Regions from separate parts of the Vreelandella sp. F11 genome, predicted to be linked through region 4. Evidence: predicted binding sites of a transcription regulator. Region 4 holds the regulator's gene; each other region holds the start of a gene.
The links. Region 4 encodes LexA, which represses DNA repair genes until DNA is damaged. Its sites were predicted from a motif close to TACTGTNTANNTANACAGTA; they were not measured.
Positions count from the first base shown of each region.

Region 1: the regulator LexA is predicted to act here: its motif matches at 1,571-1,590, upstream of recN (DNA repair protein RecN).
Region 2: the regulator LexA is predicted to act here: its motif matches at 1,588-1,607, upstream of uvrD (DNA helicase II).
Region 3: the regulator LexA is predicted to act here: its motif matches at 1,486-1,505, upstream of ACFIOZ_RS13225 (PA0069 family radical SAM protein).

Region 1 is NZ_CP170448.1:339,736-342,930, forward strand. Features, by position in the region: gene recN (DNA repair protein RecN) at 1-1,523, opposite strand, end outside; gene grpE (nucleotide exchange factor GrpE) at 1,735-2,376, shown strand; gene dnaK (molecular chaperone DnaK) at 2,535-3,195, shown strand, end outside.
Region 2 is NZ_CP170448.1:4,720,070-4,723,264, reverse strand. Features, by position in the region: gene uvrD (DNA helicase II) at 1-1,536, opposite strand, end outside; gene hexR (transcriptional regulator HexR) at 1,743-2,597, opposite strand; gene ACFIOZ_RS21560 (PA3496 family putative envelope integrity protein) at 2,837-3,052, shown strand; gene ACFIOZ_RS21555 (sodium-dependent transporter) at 3,147-3,195, opposite strand, start outside.
Region 3 is NZ_CP170448.1:2,882,216-2,885,410, reverse strand. Features, by position in the region: gene ACFIOZ_RS13235 (heavy metal translocating P-type ATPase) at 1-23, shown strand, start outside; gene ACFIOZ_RS13230 (winged helix-turn-helix domain-containing protein) at 47-346, opposite strand; gene ACFIOZ_RS13225 (PA0069 family radical SAM protein) at 388-1,470, opposite strand; gene ACFIOZ_RS13220 (SDR family oxidoreductase) at 1,642-2,373, shown strand; gene ACFIOZ_RS13215 (DinB family protein) at 2,442-2,987, shown strand; gene ACFIOZ_RS13210 (GNAT family N-acetyltransferase) at 3,125-3,195, shown strand, end outside.
Region 4 is NZ_CP170448.1:2,606,043-2,609,237, forward strand. Features, by position in the region: gene nagZ (beta-N-acetylhexosaminidase) at 1-403, opposite strand, end outside; gene ACFIOZ_RS11870 (L,D-transpeptidase family protein) at 467-1,003, opposite strand; gene ACFIOZ_RS11875 (TetR/AcrR family transcriptional regulator) at 981-1,673, opposite strand; gene lexA (transcriptional repressor LexA) at 1,940-2,620, shown strand; gene ACFIOZ_RS11885 (energy-coupling factor ABC transporter permease) at 2,629-3,195, opposite strand, start outside.

The DNA of each region.
Region 1 (3,195 bases), 2.3 Mb from region 4:
TTCGCCTGTTTCTCGATATGCAGATGCTGGTGGGCCTGTGCCGCCACCTGGGGCAGGTGTGTCACGGTCATGACCTGACCGTTTTCGCCCAGTTTGCGCAGCAGTTGGCCAACGATCTCTGCGGTGGCGCCCGAGATACCCACATCCACTTCGTCAAATACCAGGCTGGGCACCGTTGAGTGGGTCGCTGCGACGACTTGAATGGCTAGACTGATCCGCGACAATTCGCCGCCGGAGGCGACCTTGGTCAATGGGCGCGCGGGCTGGCCAGGGTTGGCGCTAATCAAAAACTGCACACGGTCAAGGCCTTCAGGGGAGGGGGCGTCCTTGGCAGTGACCTCCACTTCAAAACGAGCTTTGCCCATGGCCAAGAAGCCCAACTGCTGCTGCACCTCTTTGCCCAAGCGAAGCGCGGCTTTTTGACGGCTCTCGGTGAGTTTTTTTGCCTCTTGGCGGTACGCTTCACGTAACTCGACGACCCGTGCACTAAGGGCCTCCAGGTCATTGCCACCCTCTTCGAGCTGAGCGACTTCACGCTGCAGATCCGCATGCAGGGCGTATAGCTCTTCAGGGGCAATGTGATGCTTGCGGGCGATGCGATGGACGTCACTCATGCGCTCTTCCACCCAGGCGAGACGTTCAGGGTCTAATTCGGTAGTGCTGGCGAGGCGGTTGAGTTCGCTGGCAGCCTCTTCCACTTGAATGCGCGCATCGCTCAGCATGGCCAGAGTATTGGCCAGGGTGCCTTTATCACTGCCTGGCAGCGCGCTTAGGTGGGCGTACGCTTGATTGAGCAAAGAGAGTGCGCCGCCCTCGTCGCTGGCGCAGCAGTCGGCGGCAAACTGGGTTTCGCGTAGGGTCTCCTCCGCATGCGCCAGGCTGTGCTGTTCTTCCTCTAACGTGGCTAGCTCACCCTCCGCTAAACCGAGCTGATCCAGCTCCTCTACCTGGTAGCGCAGCAACTGCCGTTTGGCCTCTACTTCACTGCCCTCTTCACTCAGCTTCTTCAACTGACGGCGCGCATTGCGCCACTCGCGGAAGGTGTCGGCTAATTGAGTGGTGGCACCGTTTAAGCCTGCATAATCGTCTAATAGGGCGAGATGGGTCTCTTCGCGCATCAGCGCGTGATGGGCATGCTGTCCATGAATCTGAATCAGCTGCTCGCCGAGAGATTTGAGGTCGGAGATCGTCGCAGGTTGGCCGTTGATCCACGCCTTGGAGCGGCCATTGGCGGTGACCACGCGGCGCAGCAAGCACTCCTCTGTCGGCAGTTCCCGGGCCGTTAGCCACTCGACGGCGGCGGGCAGGTGCTGAATGTCAAAACGTGCGGAGAGATCGGTACGCTCGCGGCCATGGCGCACGCTGCCAGCGTCGGCGCGCTCGCCCAGGCAAAGCCCAAGGGCGCCTAATAGAATCGACTTGCCCGCCCCTGTTTCTCCGGTAATCGCGGTCATGCCGCCGGACAAGTCGAGTTCCAGGTGATCGACAATGGCGAAATCTTGAATAGCTAGCTGAGTAAGCATGGCGCCTCCCGAGGCGGTTCAGCACAGAAGCTGGATACTTATCCAATAGTTGTTGATTTATACAGTAGTTAATAACTCACTTCAATGCACCTCTTGAGATGGAATTTATGGCCCCCATATAGCGTGCATAGATAGTTAAAGCGAGTGATTTTGAAGCTTACTTCTTCGCGCGCCGCCAGCATGGCCGCGCCCTACTTTTTAGGAGCAAAACATGGCGAAAGAACCGCAAACTCCGTTGGATGACGAACTCACACGCCACGAGCATGAAGCCGAGGGCGCTGAACAAGCGGCTGAGAAAGTGGCGGAAGAGCGCTTGATGGAAGGCGAGCTGGAAGGGCTGATCAATGACGAAGAGCCGCTGGAAGGCAGTTCCGATAACCCTGAAGCGGAAATGCTGGCTGCCCAGGTAGAGGAGTTAGAGCAGAGCTTGGCCGACGCCAAAGACCAAGCCCTGCGCGCCGCCGCTGAAGCGCAAAACGTGCGCCGCCGTGCCGAGCAGGAAGCGGAAAAGGCGCGCAAGTTTGCCCTGGAGAAGTTCGTTAAAGAGCTGCTTCCCGTGGTGGATAGCTTGGAAAAGGCTCTTGAAACCATGGAAGAGGGGGCATCGGAAGTTCACCGCGAAGGTGTCTCCATGACCTTGAAAATGCAGCTGGATGTGCTCAATAAGTTCGGCGTTGAAAGCATTGAGCCACACGGTGAACCCTTCGACCCGCAGGTGCACGAAGCCATGACCATGGTGCCTAACCCGGATCTCGATCCGAACACCGTGATGGATGTTATGCAGAAAGGCTATTTGCTCAATGGCCGCCTGGTGCGTCCGGCGATGGTCGTCGTCAGCAAAAAAGCCGATTAAGCCACTGGCGGCACAGAGTGTGAAATAAGAGTGTGAAAAAAAGCCCTTGAAATGTCAGCGGCGGCCCCCAAATAAAGGGCAACCCCGCGGGGAAGCCCGCAGACAAGCTTTAAAGACTAAATTTTCAGTTTTGTAACAACCGAATTCGAGGTATTGCTATGGGACGTATAATTGGTATCGACCTGGGCACCACTAACTCTTGTGTGGCCGTGCTCGATGGTGACAGCGCTAAAGTTATCGAAAACGCCGAAGGCGGTCGTACGACGCCGTCTATCATCGCTTATACCGATGATGGTGAAACGCTGGTTGGTCAGGCAGCCAAGCGTCAGGCTGTCACTAACCCGGAAAACACCCTTTACGCCATCAAACGTCTGATTGGCCGTCGCTTTAAAGACGACGTCGTCCAGAAAGACATCAAGATGGTGCCGTATAAAATCAGCGAGGCTGACAACGGTGACGCTTGGGTTGAAGTAAAAGGTAAAAAAATGGCACCGCCGCAGGTAAGCGCGGAAGTGCTGAAGAAAATGAAGAAGACCGCCGAAGACTACCTGGGCGAAGCGGTCACCGAAGCGGTCATTACCGTACCGGCCTACTTCAATGACAGCCAGCGTCAGGCAACCAAAGATGCTGGCCGCATTGCCGGTCTGGATGTTAAGCGCATCATCAACGAGCCGACCGCTGCTGCCCTGGCTTACGGTATGGACAAAACCCGTGGCGACAAAACCATCGCGGTTTACGACCTGGGTGGCGGTACCTTCGATATCTCGATTATCGAAATTGCTGACGTTGACGGCGAAACCCAGTTTGAAGTGTTGGCCA
Region 2 (3,195 bases), 2.1 Mb from region 4:
CTCTTCCAGGTTTTCCACCCGCGCCTGGCCTTTCTCGCCGCGCTCACTTTTGTGGTGCTCGATCAAACCGGTATGCACTGTGACGTGGTCGATAATCTCGTGCAGTGCCATGCCGGAAGCATCGTTATCGAGCTGCTCGATCAGGTTGGCGAAGGTTTGCACGGCATTGGCTGCGCGGCCTTTCAAGGTGCCGTCGTTAATCGCATCGTGGAGCGCCTGCCATAGCGGAATGCCTTGTTCACGGGCGCGCAGGCGAACAATCTCTACCGTGCGTGTGCCGATGCCACGGGTGGGCACATTGATCACCCGCTCTAGTGAAGCGTCGTCATCGCGGTTGAGCATCAGGCGCAGGTAGGCCAGGGCATTTTTGATTTCCAAGCGCTCATAGAAGCGGTGGCCGCCGTAAATACGGTAGGGCATGCCTTGGCGAATCAGCGTCTCTTCCAGCAGTCGTGACTGGGCGTTTGAGCGGTAGAGAATGGCAATATCCCGTCGGTTGAAGCCTTCATCGACCTTCTCTTTGATAGTGTCGACGATATAACGGGCTTCTTCCAGGTCGTTAAACCCGGCATAGATCGAGATCGGCTCGCCTTCGATGCCATCAGTCCACAGGTTTTTACCCATGCGCTCGCTGTTGTGGCTGATCAGCGTATTGGCCGCTTCCAGAATGGCGCTGGTGGAGCGATAGTTCTGCTCCAGGCGTACGGTGTGGGTCTGCGGAAACTCCTGCTCAAAGCGGCTGATGTTCTCTACTTTGGCGCCGCGCCAGCCGTAGATCGACTGGTCATCATCACCCACGGCGGTCATCGGTGTCTTCATGCCGGTAAGTAGCTTTAGCCAGGCGTATTGCAGGGTATTGGTATCCTGAAACTCATCCACCAGCACGTGGCCAAAGCGCTCCTGATAATGTTTCAACAGCGCGGGGTTATCACGCAGTAGCTCCAGGCTTCTTAGCAGCAGCTCGCCAAAATCGACCAGACCGCCGCGCTCACAGGTGAGCTGGTAGCGCTCGTAGAGCTCGACCATCTGGCCCATGTAGGCATCGCCATCCACATTGACCTGGTGCGGGCGTAATCCCTCCTCTTTGCAGCCGGAGATAAAGTGCTGCACCTGGCGGGGCGGATAGCGTTCGTCGTCGATGGAGTAATCTTTTAGCAGCCGTTTGACCAGGCGGAGCTGATCGTCGGAATCGATGATCTGGAAGTGTTGCGGCAGTCGGGCGTCCTGCCAGTGGGTACGCAGCAGCCGGTGGGCGATAGAGTGAAAGGTGCCCACCCAGACATGGCGCATTGAGATGCTCAGTAGCGCCTCAAGGCGGGTGCGCATCTCCTTGGCGGCTTTGTTGGTAAAGGTGACGGCCAGCAGCGCGTAGGGCGACAATCCTTCCGCCTGCATCAGCCAGGCGATGCGATGCACCAGCACACGGGTTTTGCCAGAACCTGCGCCTGCGAGCACCAACAGATTACCTTGGGGGGCGCTCACTGCTTCGCGCTGGGCGGAGTTGAGCTGATCGAGAATCGCCGTGACGTCGTCCATAGTAGCCGCTGCCGGATCAAAAAATAGGCGGCTAGTCTAGCACAGCCAGGGAACTGGCTGTGTATACAGGTGTGGCAATCTTCTCGCCTCTGTGCGAGGGCAGGTTTCCGCGAGGGCGCTGTGAACCCATCCGTGGGCGCTACTTTTGACATCCCTGTCAAAAGACCCTCGCTTCAACCTGCCCTCGCACTCGGTATAGGCAAAGGCTAGGATTCTTCTGGAAAGCGCAGCGTATTAAGGCTCTTTTTAACCGCTTTAAGCTGCTCGGCGAGTTTCGGCCCGCGGGTTTTTGCCACGCCTACGGCAAGCACGTCGATGAGCACCAAATGGGCAATTCGCGAGCTAAGCGGGGTGTAAATTTCGGTGTCTTCATGAACATCGATATACAGCGGCAGGCTGACCTCTTCGGCCAGCGGTGAACCGCTGGGGCACAGGCCAATGACGGTCGCACCCGCTTCGCGAGCCAGGCGTACGCTGGCGACCAGCGCTTTGGTTCGACCGGTTTGTGAAATGGCCACCACCACATCGCCATCGTTCAAGGTCACCGCCGACATATTCTGCATATGCGGGTCGGCGTAGGCAGAAGTGGAAATCTGTAGGCGGAAAAACTTGTGCTGAGCATCAAAGGCTACAGCACCAGAGGCACCAAAGCCGTAGAACTCAACCCGGTTGGCCATTGCCAGGGCGTTGACTGCGCGGCCCAGGGCGTCGTTATCCAGCCGGTCGCGCACTGAGAGCAGCGTGCCCACCGTCGAGTCGAAGATGCTGTGGGAAAACTCAGCGACCGAGTCGCTATCGTTCATGGAGAACTGCGCGAACTGACTGCCGCTGGCCAGCATTTGTGCCAGCTGTAGCTTGAAGTCCTGAAAGCCATTGCACCCCAGCGCACGGCAAAAGCGCACCACGGTAGGTTCGCTAACGGTGGCTTCGGTGGCCAGATCCACAATGCGCATGTGGATGACCTCTTCGGGGTTGCGCAGTACAAACCGCGCCACTTTTTGTTCGGAGCGTCGAAAGTGCTCCATGCGGCGTCTCATTTCATCGAACAGGGCGCGACTCACGTTCAGCTCCTTGGGTGCTCAACCAGCAGGTAGTCAACAGTATGCCTTAATGAGTCCATCGGGCCACGAACTATTAGGCAGTGTTCTAGCAGCGTTTAAAGGTCGTTAGTCAGTTTTTTTAAGATTGGTCATCATTTTGTCAAGTAGGGTATAGTAATAATTGAAGTGCCGCACTGCATCATAACAGTCGTCACGGATGCAGGTGGACGAAGGCATATTCATCTGGAGGAACGTCGATTATGAGAAACGTCGAACGAATCACCTCGGTTAAAAGCGAATTGCTCGACATCTTCATGAGTATGGAAGTCGATGAGCATGCTCAGCGCCAGCGCAGCGCTGCCCAACGCAGCTTGAGAGCGCGGCGGGGTATTGAGCTTCATCGTGAGTTTCAAAAGTTATCGCGGGATATCGCCCCCTTGCCCGATGAAGATCGGCAAGAGAGCGAATTGCACTAAGTTTTAGGATGCCAAGAGATTAGGGGCGCAACTATATATCTGCGCAGAACCACGCTGCCCTGCCGGTTAATTAGCAGGGCCTTGGTGGCTCAGCTTAGATTAGCCCCGTTACGAACACAGCAATAACGCCAGCGGGCGCTACA
Region 3 (3,195 bases), 280 kb from region 4:
TAGCCTGGGCTGAGCCGGAGTAAGAGGGCTCACTAAATGAAGAGAGCTAAATGGCATAGCCAAGTGCCTGTTTAAGGCGCTCTGCATTTGTCGCCACCCAGTGTGGATCTATCGCGCCCCAATTACGTATCTGGTAGCGGCCAATGTTGTGGCGCTCGCCGTCATCTTTAGTAAATACACACTCGATATCCAACTCGGCGAGCGAAGTAATTGTATCCTGTGCAGTGCGTCTCGGCATGCCGGTGGCCTCGATTAACGCAGGCACGCTGGCGATGCCTTGTTCGATCAAATGGGCGACATATAAGCGGCGGTAAAAACTCGATTTGGTTTTGCTAAGCGTGGGCATTCGGCTTCCTTTGCAGCTAATTGTTGCATCTGCCGCTTAGCTTAAATGAATAAATCCTGTTGCGCTCGTGGCGGGCGAAAATCCCGCGTGTTCAAGCCCTGCTCGGTGCGATCCTGCAACTTCCACTGGCGGCTGGCGCGTGCAAAGCGCTGGGCGATTAAATCCGCAAATACCCCTTCACCGCGAAAGCGTTTACCAAACTTGGCATCGTACGCCTTACCGCCCCGGCACTGGCGCATTAGGCTCATCACTTTAGCCGCTCGCTCTGGGTAGTGGGCTTCTAACCACGCTTCAAATAGCGGCGCCACTTCATAGGGCAAGCGCAGCAGCATCCAGGCGGCGGTGCGTGCCCCCGAACGGCTGGCGGCTTCCAAAAGGTTTTCGATTTCATGATCCGTCAGCCCCGGAATCACCGGCGAAATCAGCGTACCTACGGGAATGCCCGCCGTATTAAGTTCACGAATGGCTCGTAAGCGCGCCTGGGGCGACGCCGCTCGTGGCTCTAATGTGCGTTTTAAATTGGCATCCAGGCTGGTCAAGCTGACAAATACGCGTACCAGGCGGTGCTCGGCCATCTCCGCGAGTAGCTCTAAATCGCGCAGCACCAGGGTGCTTTTGGTCACCAGCGTTACCGGATGGCGACACTCCAGCAGCAGTTCAAGTAACTGTCGAGTGGTTTGGTATTTGGCTTCAAGCGGTTGGTAGCAGTCGGTGTTGCCGGAAAGGTTGATGGGGCGGCACACATAGTTGGGATTGCAAAGCTCTTCGGTTAACTGCTCCACTAAACCGCTGCGAGCAATCAATTTGGTTTCAAAATCCAGCCCTGGCGATAAATCCCAGTAGGCGTGGGAGGGGCGGGCGTAGCAGTAAACGCAACCGTGCTCACAGCCGCGGTAGGGGTTCAGCGAGCGATCAAAAGGTAAATCCGGTGATTTGTTCCAGGAGAGTGCACTTTTGCTTACCTCTTCGCGTACTTCGGTGGCGATGGTCGTTAACGTTTCCTCTCGCCACCAGCCGTCGTCTTCTGCCACGCTGTGGGTAGGCGAAAAGCGATTGTGCGGGTCGTAGGTTGCTCCGCGACCTTTATAGGTAGCTGACTGAAAAGGCGAGCCAAGAGATGCCATCTGTCCACCTCCTTTTAGTGGTTTTATATACAGTAGTTGTGAAAAGGCAAGAAAGCAATAGCCCGTAAATGACGGAATACGACAGGTGGCTCCGGTGAAGCTACCCAAGTCACTATGACGGGGCTAATCTGACAAGTGGGTTTGTGAACTCAGCGCCATTGAGGAGACATCATGTCAAAAGTGGTTATTGTGACGGGAGGAAGTCGGGGTATAGGAGCTGCGACTGCAAAACTGCTGGCGACTAAAGGCTATGCAGTGTGCGTCAACTATCTTGCGAACAGAGATCGCGCAAATAGTGTGGTTGATACCATTGTACGTAACGGTGGCCGAGCGTTTGCCCATCAAGCGGATGTTAGCAATGAAGCTGACGTGATCCGCCTGTTTGATGCAGCAGAGGAGCACTTTGGCGAGGTGACGCACTTGGTTAATAATGCAGGGATACTGTTTGCTCAATCCAAGCTGGTCGACATCGACCTGGAGCGCTTCAACCAAGTGCTTAATAGCAACGTGGTCAGCTGTTTTCTTTGCTCCAGAGAAGCCGCCAGACGCTTTCCTGCTGGTAGTGCCATCGTCAATGTCTCATCGCTTGCCTCGCAAACAGGCTCGCCCTTCGAATATGTTGACTACGCTGCATCGAAAGGTGCCATGGACACCCTAACAAAGGGGTTGTCTCGTGAAGTGGCGGGTTCGGGGATTCGTGTTAACGCCGTTCGTCCCGGTTTTATCTACACTGATATGCATGCCGATGGTGGAGAGCCAGGACGGGTTGATCGTTTAGCTCCCCAAATTCCTATGCAGCGTGGCGGTAGCGCTGACGAAGTGGCTAATACCATCGCTTGGCTGCTGTCGGACGAAGCCTCTTATGTAACGGGGTCATTTATTGATGTCGCAGGTGGGCGGTAATGCCGTTCTCGCCTGTATTTCAAACGTTCTAAACGGATGCTGCTTTTGACAAGGAAAGGTCTTAACTCATGACACTTCAACAACACTTCGAACAGTTAGCCACTTATAACCAGTGGATGAACGCTAAACTCTATGATGCCGCCAGTAAGCTGAGCGCCTCTGAACTGAGTGAAGAGCGTGGCGCCTTCTTCGGCTCGATTTTTGGCACACTGAATCACATCACGGTCGCTGACACTATTTGGCTCAAACGGTTTGCCACACATGCCTCCTCTTCCGCAAGAACACTTGAGGTAATGGTGGCACTACCTGCGCAAGAGCGCCTTGATCAGCCTCTCTTTGATGACTTGGAGGGGTTGAAAGCGCATCGTCAATGGCTCGATACCGTGATTATTAACTGGGTAGCGGCGCTTACAGACGACGATGTGAGTACCACGCTGAGTTATCACAACACAAAAGGAGTGGCCTCAAAACGGCGCTACTCAAGCCTGATCGTTCACTTCTTCAACCACCAAACCCACCACCGTGGGCAGGCATCTACTTTATTCTCCCAAGCCGGGGTGGATATTGGCGTCACCGATCTACTGGCGTTGATTCCGGAGGAGGCTTCAATATGATGGTTAACCACTTTTATGGTAGGAAACGGTAAAGAGAGAAAGCCCAGACATATTAGATATGTGTACACTGAAGATCCTTGATAGCGGTGGCTTACATTGAAAAGTGTCACATTACTTACAATAGCTGCGAACACTAGATGATCAAGCTAGAAAAACTTAATGCATCGGATATCGCTGTTGTGCGCAGTATTGCGGTGCATGATGATCA
Region 4 (3,195 bases):
CGCTGGATAGTCCGCTTTCAACATCTAATACAGGGGCGAAGCTCAGATCCAATCCGCAGGCGGCCATCTCCATCCCCAACAGCCAGCCCGCATCTTTGGCCAATGCCCGCCCCTCCTCCGGGGCAGCGCGATAGCACTCGCCAATACGCGCCATGGCGGGCAGACGTGTTAACCCCTCTTTAATGCGCTGAACGCGTCCGCCCTCTTGATCCACGGCGATCAGTAAATCAGCACGCACGCGGCGAATATCACTGCAGAGCTGGCGAACCTGATAGCCATTCTCGACATTGCGGGCAAACAGAATAATTCCCCCGACCGTCGGTTCTAGCAGCAAGCGTTTCTCTGCAGCCGTCAATTTTGGGCCTTCAAGGTCAAGCATGACCGGGCCTAACGGTTGAGTCATCGTGATTGATCCATTAAAAGGGGCGATGATTCTAGACGATCGTCTAGCGGTGTCAAAATCTGGCTAATCGAAAGACTGACGACCACCGTGCAGCCAAACAGCGGTACCTGGTAAGGCTAATGAATAAATGTAGAGCAAATCACTATTGCGTAAACGAATACAGCCATGAGAGGCAGCCACTCCCATGGGCTCGTCGGGGGGCGTACCGTGAAGGTAAATATAGCGCCGCTGCGAGTCCACCTGTCCACCACGATTCACGCCCTTTTCCAAACCACACAGCCAAAGAATACGGGTCAGAATCCAGTCACGCTCGGGGTGTGCCTCGGCCAGCGCAGTTGAAAAGGTTTCACCTGTCCAGCGGCGGCCTCGGAACACCGCATTTTCGGGCATATCTTCACCGATGGCAGCGCGCACATAGTGCCAGCCATGGGGCGTTTTGCCACTGCCGTTGTGCTCCCCGTTCCCGGCGGCACCGGATGAGATGGCACACTCATGGAGCACTTTAGGCCCTCGCCAACAGCGCAGCTGCTGTTGACTCGTATCAATCTCCAGCCAGATATTCTCAGTCGGGGGTAGCTCAGCTAGCGTAGGCGTTCGCATGTTTTCCTTCTTCAGGTTTAGCTGCTTCAAGGGCCGTGGGTAACGGTGCATTCATGGCAGCCACCACTACCGGGAGCAACCGCCTGACCAAATCACGCACAGAGACCTGTTCGTGATAATCCTTCTCTGCGATATCGCGTAGCGCATCGAGGCCAGACAGGGTAAAGATTACCGTGCCGAGCATAAAGTGTAGTCGCCAGAAACGCTCCGCGTCAGGCAGGTCTGGCGTTGCTTTTCTTACCAGCTCGGTGAAGCGGGTGAACACATCGCCATACTCTTGCTGTATATATCGTCTGAGATGCCCCTGGGCCTGGCTGTAGGCTAGGCCGAGCAGGCGCATGAACACTTTTAAGCTATTGCGCTCGGCAGGTACCGCAAGAACGGTTGTGGCCATCGTCTCAAGCAGTGTTTCAAGTGGAATCACACGCCCGGCGTGTTGGCCTTCAAGCTCATCCAGAGCGGTATGAAAACGCTGATTAAACGGATCCAGATAGCGGGCAAAAACAGCCTGGATCAGGGCTTTTTTGGAACCAAAATGGTAATTAACCGCGGCTAGGTTGACACGCGCTTTGCTGGTGATGTTGCGCAGTGAAGTCTCGGCAAAACCCCGCTCTGCAAACAGCACCTCGGCGGTATCGAGTATACGGGTCACCGTATCAGATTGAGCCATGTCGCTCTCCAGGGAAACAGGTGTTTAAAACATAGCAAAATACTATGCCATAACCTTGGTGGGCTCAACGCTTGATTTATTGATAAAATGTGGCGCGTTAAATAAGCAGAAGCTTAGTTTCAAACGATTAGAAAAATTGTATGGACTTCGGCATTAGGTAGTGACAAGGCATATACTGGACAGAGGAACATACTGTATACTTAACCACTTATTGATTAAGTCGCCATTTAACTTGTTACTGTCTATTCATATTTATGGAGTCTGGTATGTCGCGTCCGCTAACCGCTCGCCAACAGCATGTGTTTGATTTTATCGTTAAAACGATGGGCGAATTTGGCTACCCTCCTACCCGTGCTGAAATTGCCAAAGCACTGGGCTTCCGCTCTCCCAATGCGGCTGAAGAGCATCTGCGTGCGCTGGAACGCAAAGGCGTTATTCGCATTATCCGTAACACCTCTCGTGGCATTCGTCTGCCCAACCAGGAACCTCAAGAGATCCTCGATAGCGCCGCCACTGCGTTACCTGCTACCAGCGTTGAACCGCTGCCCACTGGTCTGCCAGTCATCGGTGAGGTTGCCGCTGGCAGTCCCATTTTGGCAGCTGAACATATTGATCGTTACTGCCCGCTGCCGGCTGAGTACTTCACACCCAAAGCCGACTACCTGCTGCGCGTGCGCGGCCTTTCCATGAAGGATATTGGCATCTTGGAGGGTGATTTATTGGCGGTTCATCGCACTGACCGCGTGCGCGATGGCCAGATCGTGGTGGCTCGCCTGGAAGATGAAGTAACGGTCAAACGCTTCAAACGCCAAGGGCACCAAGTAACGCTGTTTGCAGAAAACCCTGACTTTGCGCCTATTGAAATCGACCTGCGCTCCCAATCCCTCGATATCGAAGGCGTTGGAGTCGGCGTGATTCGTGGCGGCAACGGTCAGGCACTCGGTTAGTCACTCGGCTACTGCAAGTCGATATAGCGGTGGTCATTGAAGGTAGCCACCCAGTTTGGGTGATAGACCAACAGAATGCTTAACAGCATGCCGCTAATAAATGCCTCTGAAGGCATTAGCAGCGGCAAAAAGCGCGCGTACTCCTGAGCGAGATAGATCGCCTCAGGGTCAGTCCCTGCGACGATAATCAGCAGCACCGCTGCCAGCCCTCCCCCTAGCGTCGCCAGCGCCGCACCAAAAAAACCGCAGGCAAACAGAAACACCATCAAGTTATCCGGCAGGCGGCGATCTACTAACCGCCATACCGTGCCAATCACAGCCGCCGGAACGATTCCCGTCACCAGCACATTCGCCCCCAGCAACAGCCACTCATTGCGGCCAATCACCACCATAGCGACATTGATCAGCACGTTGCTGATCAGCGCTAGCGGCGCTTTAAAAACGAGTGTCATCAAAACTGTGAAGACCAGGTGCAGCGTTAGCCAATCAACCGCCTGGGCACGAAGCTGCCACATCAGCATCACCGCCAGCGTAGCCCCTAACCAGCGATGTTGAAGCGCTGTATCCTCGATTAA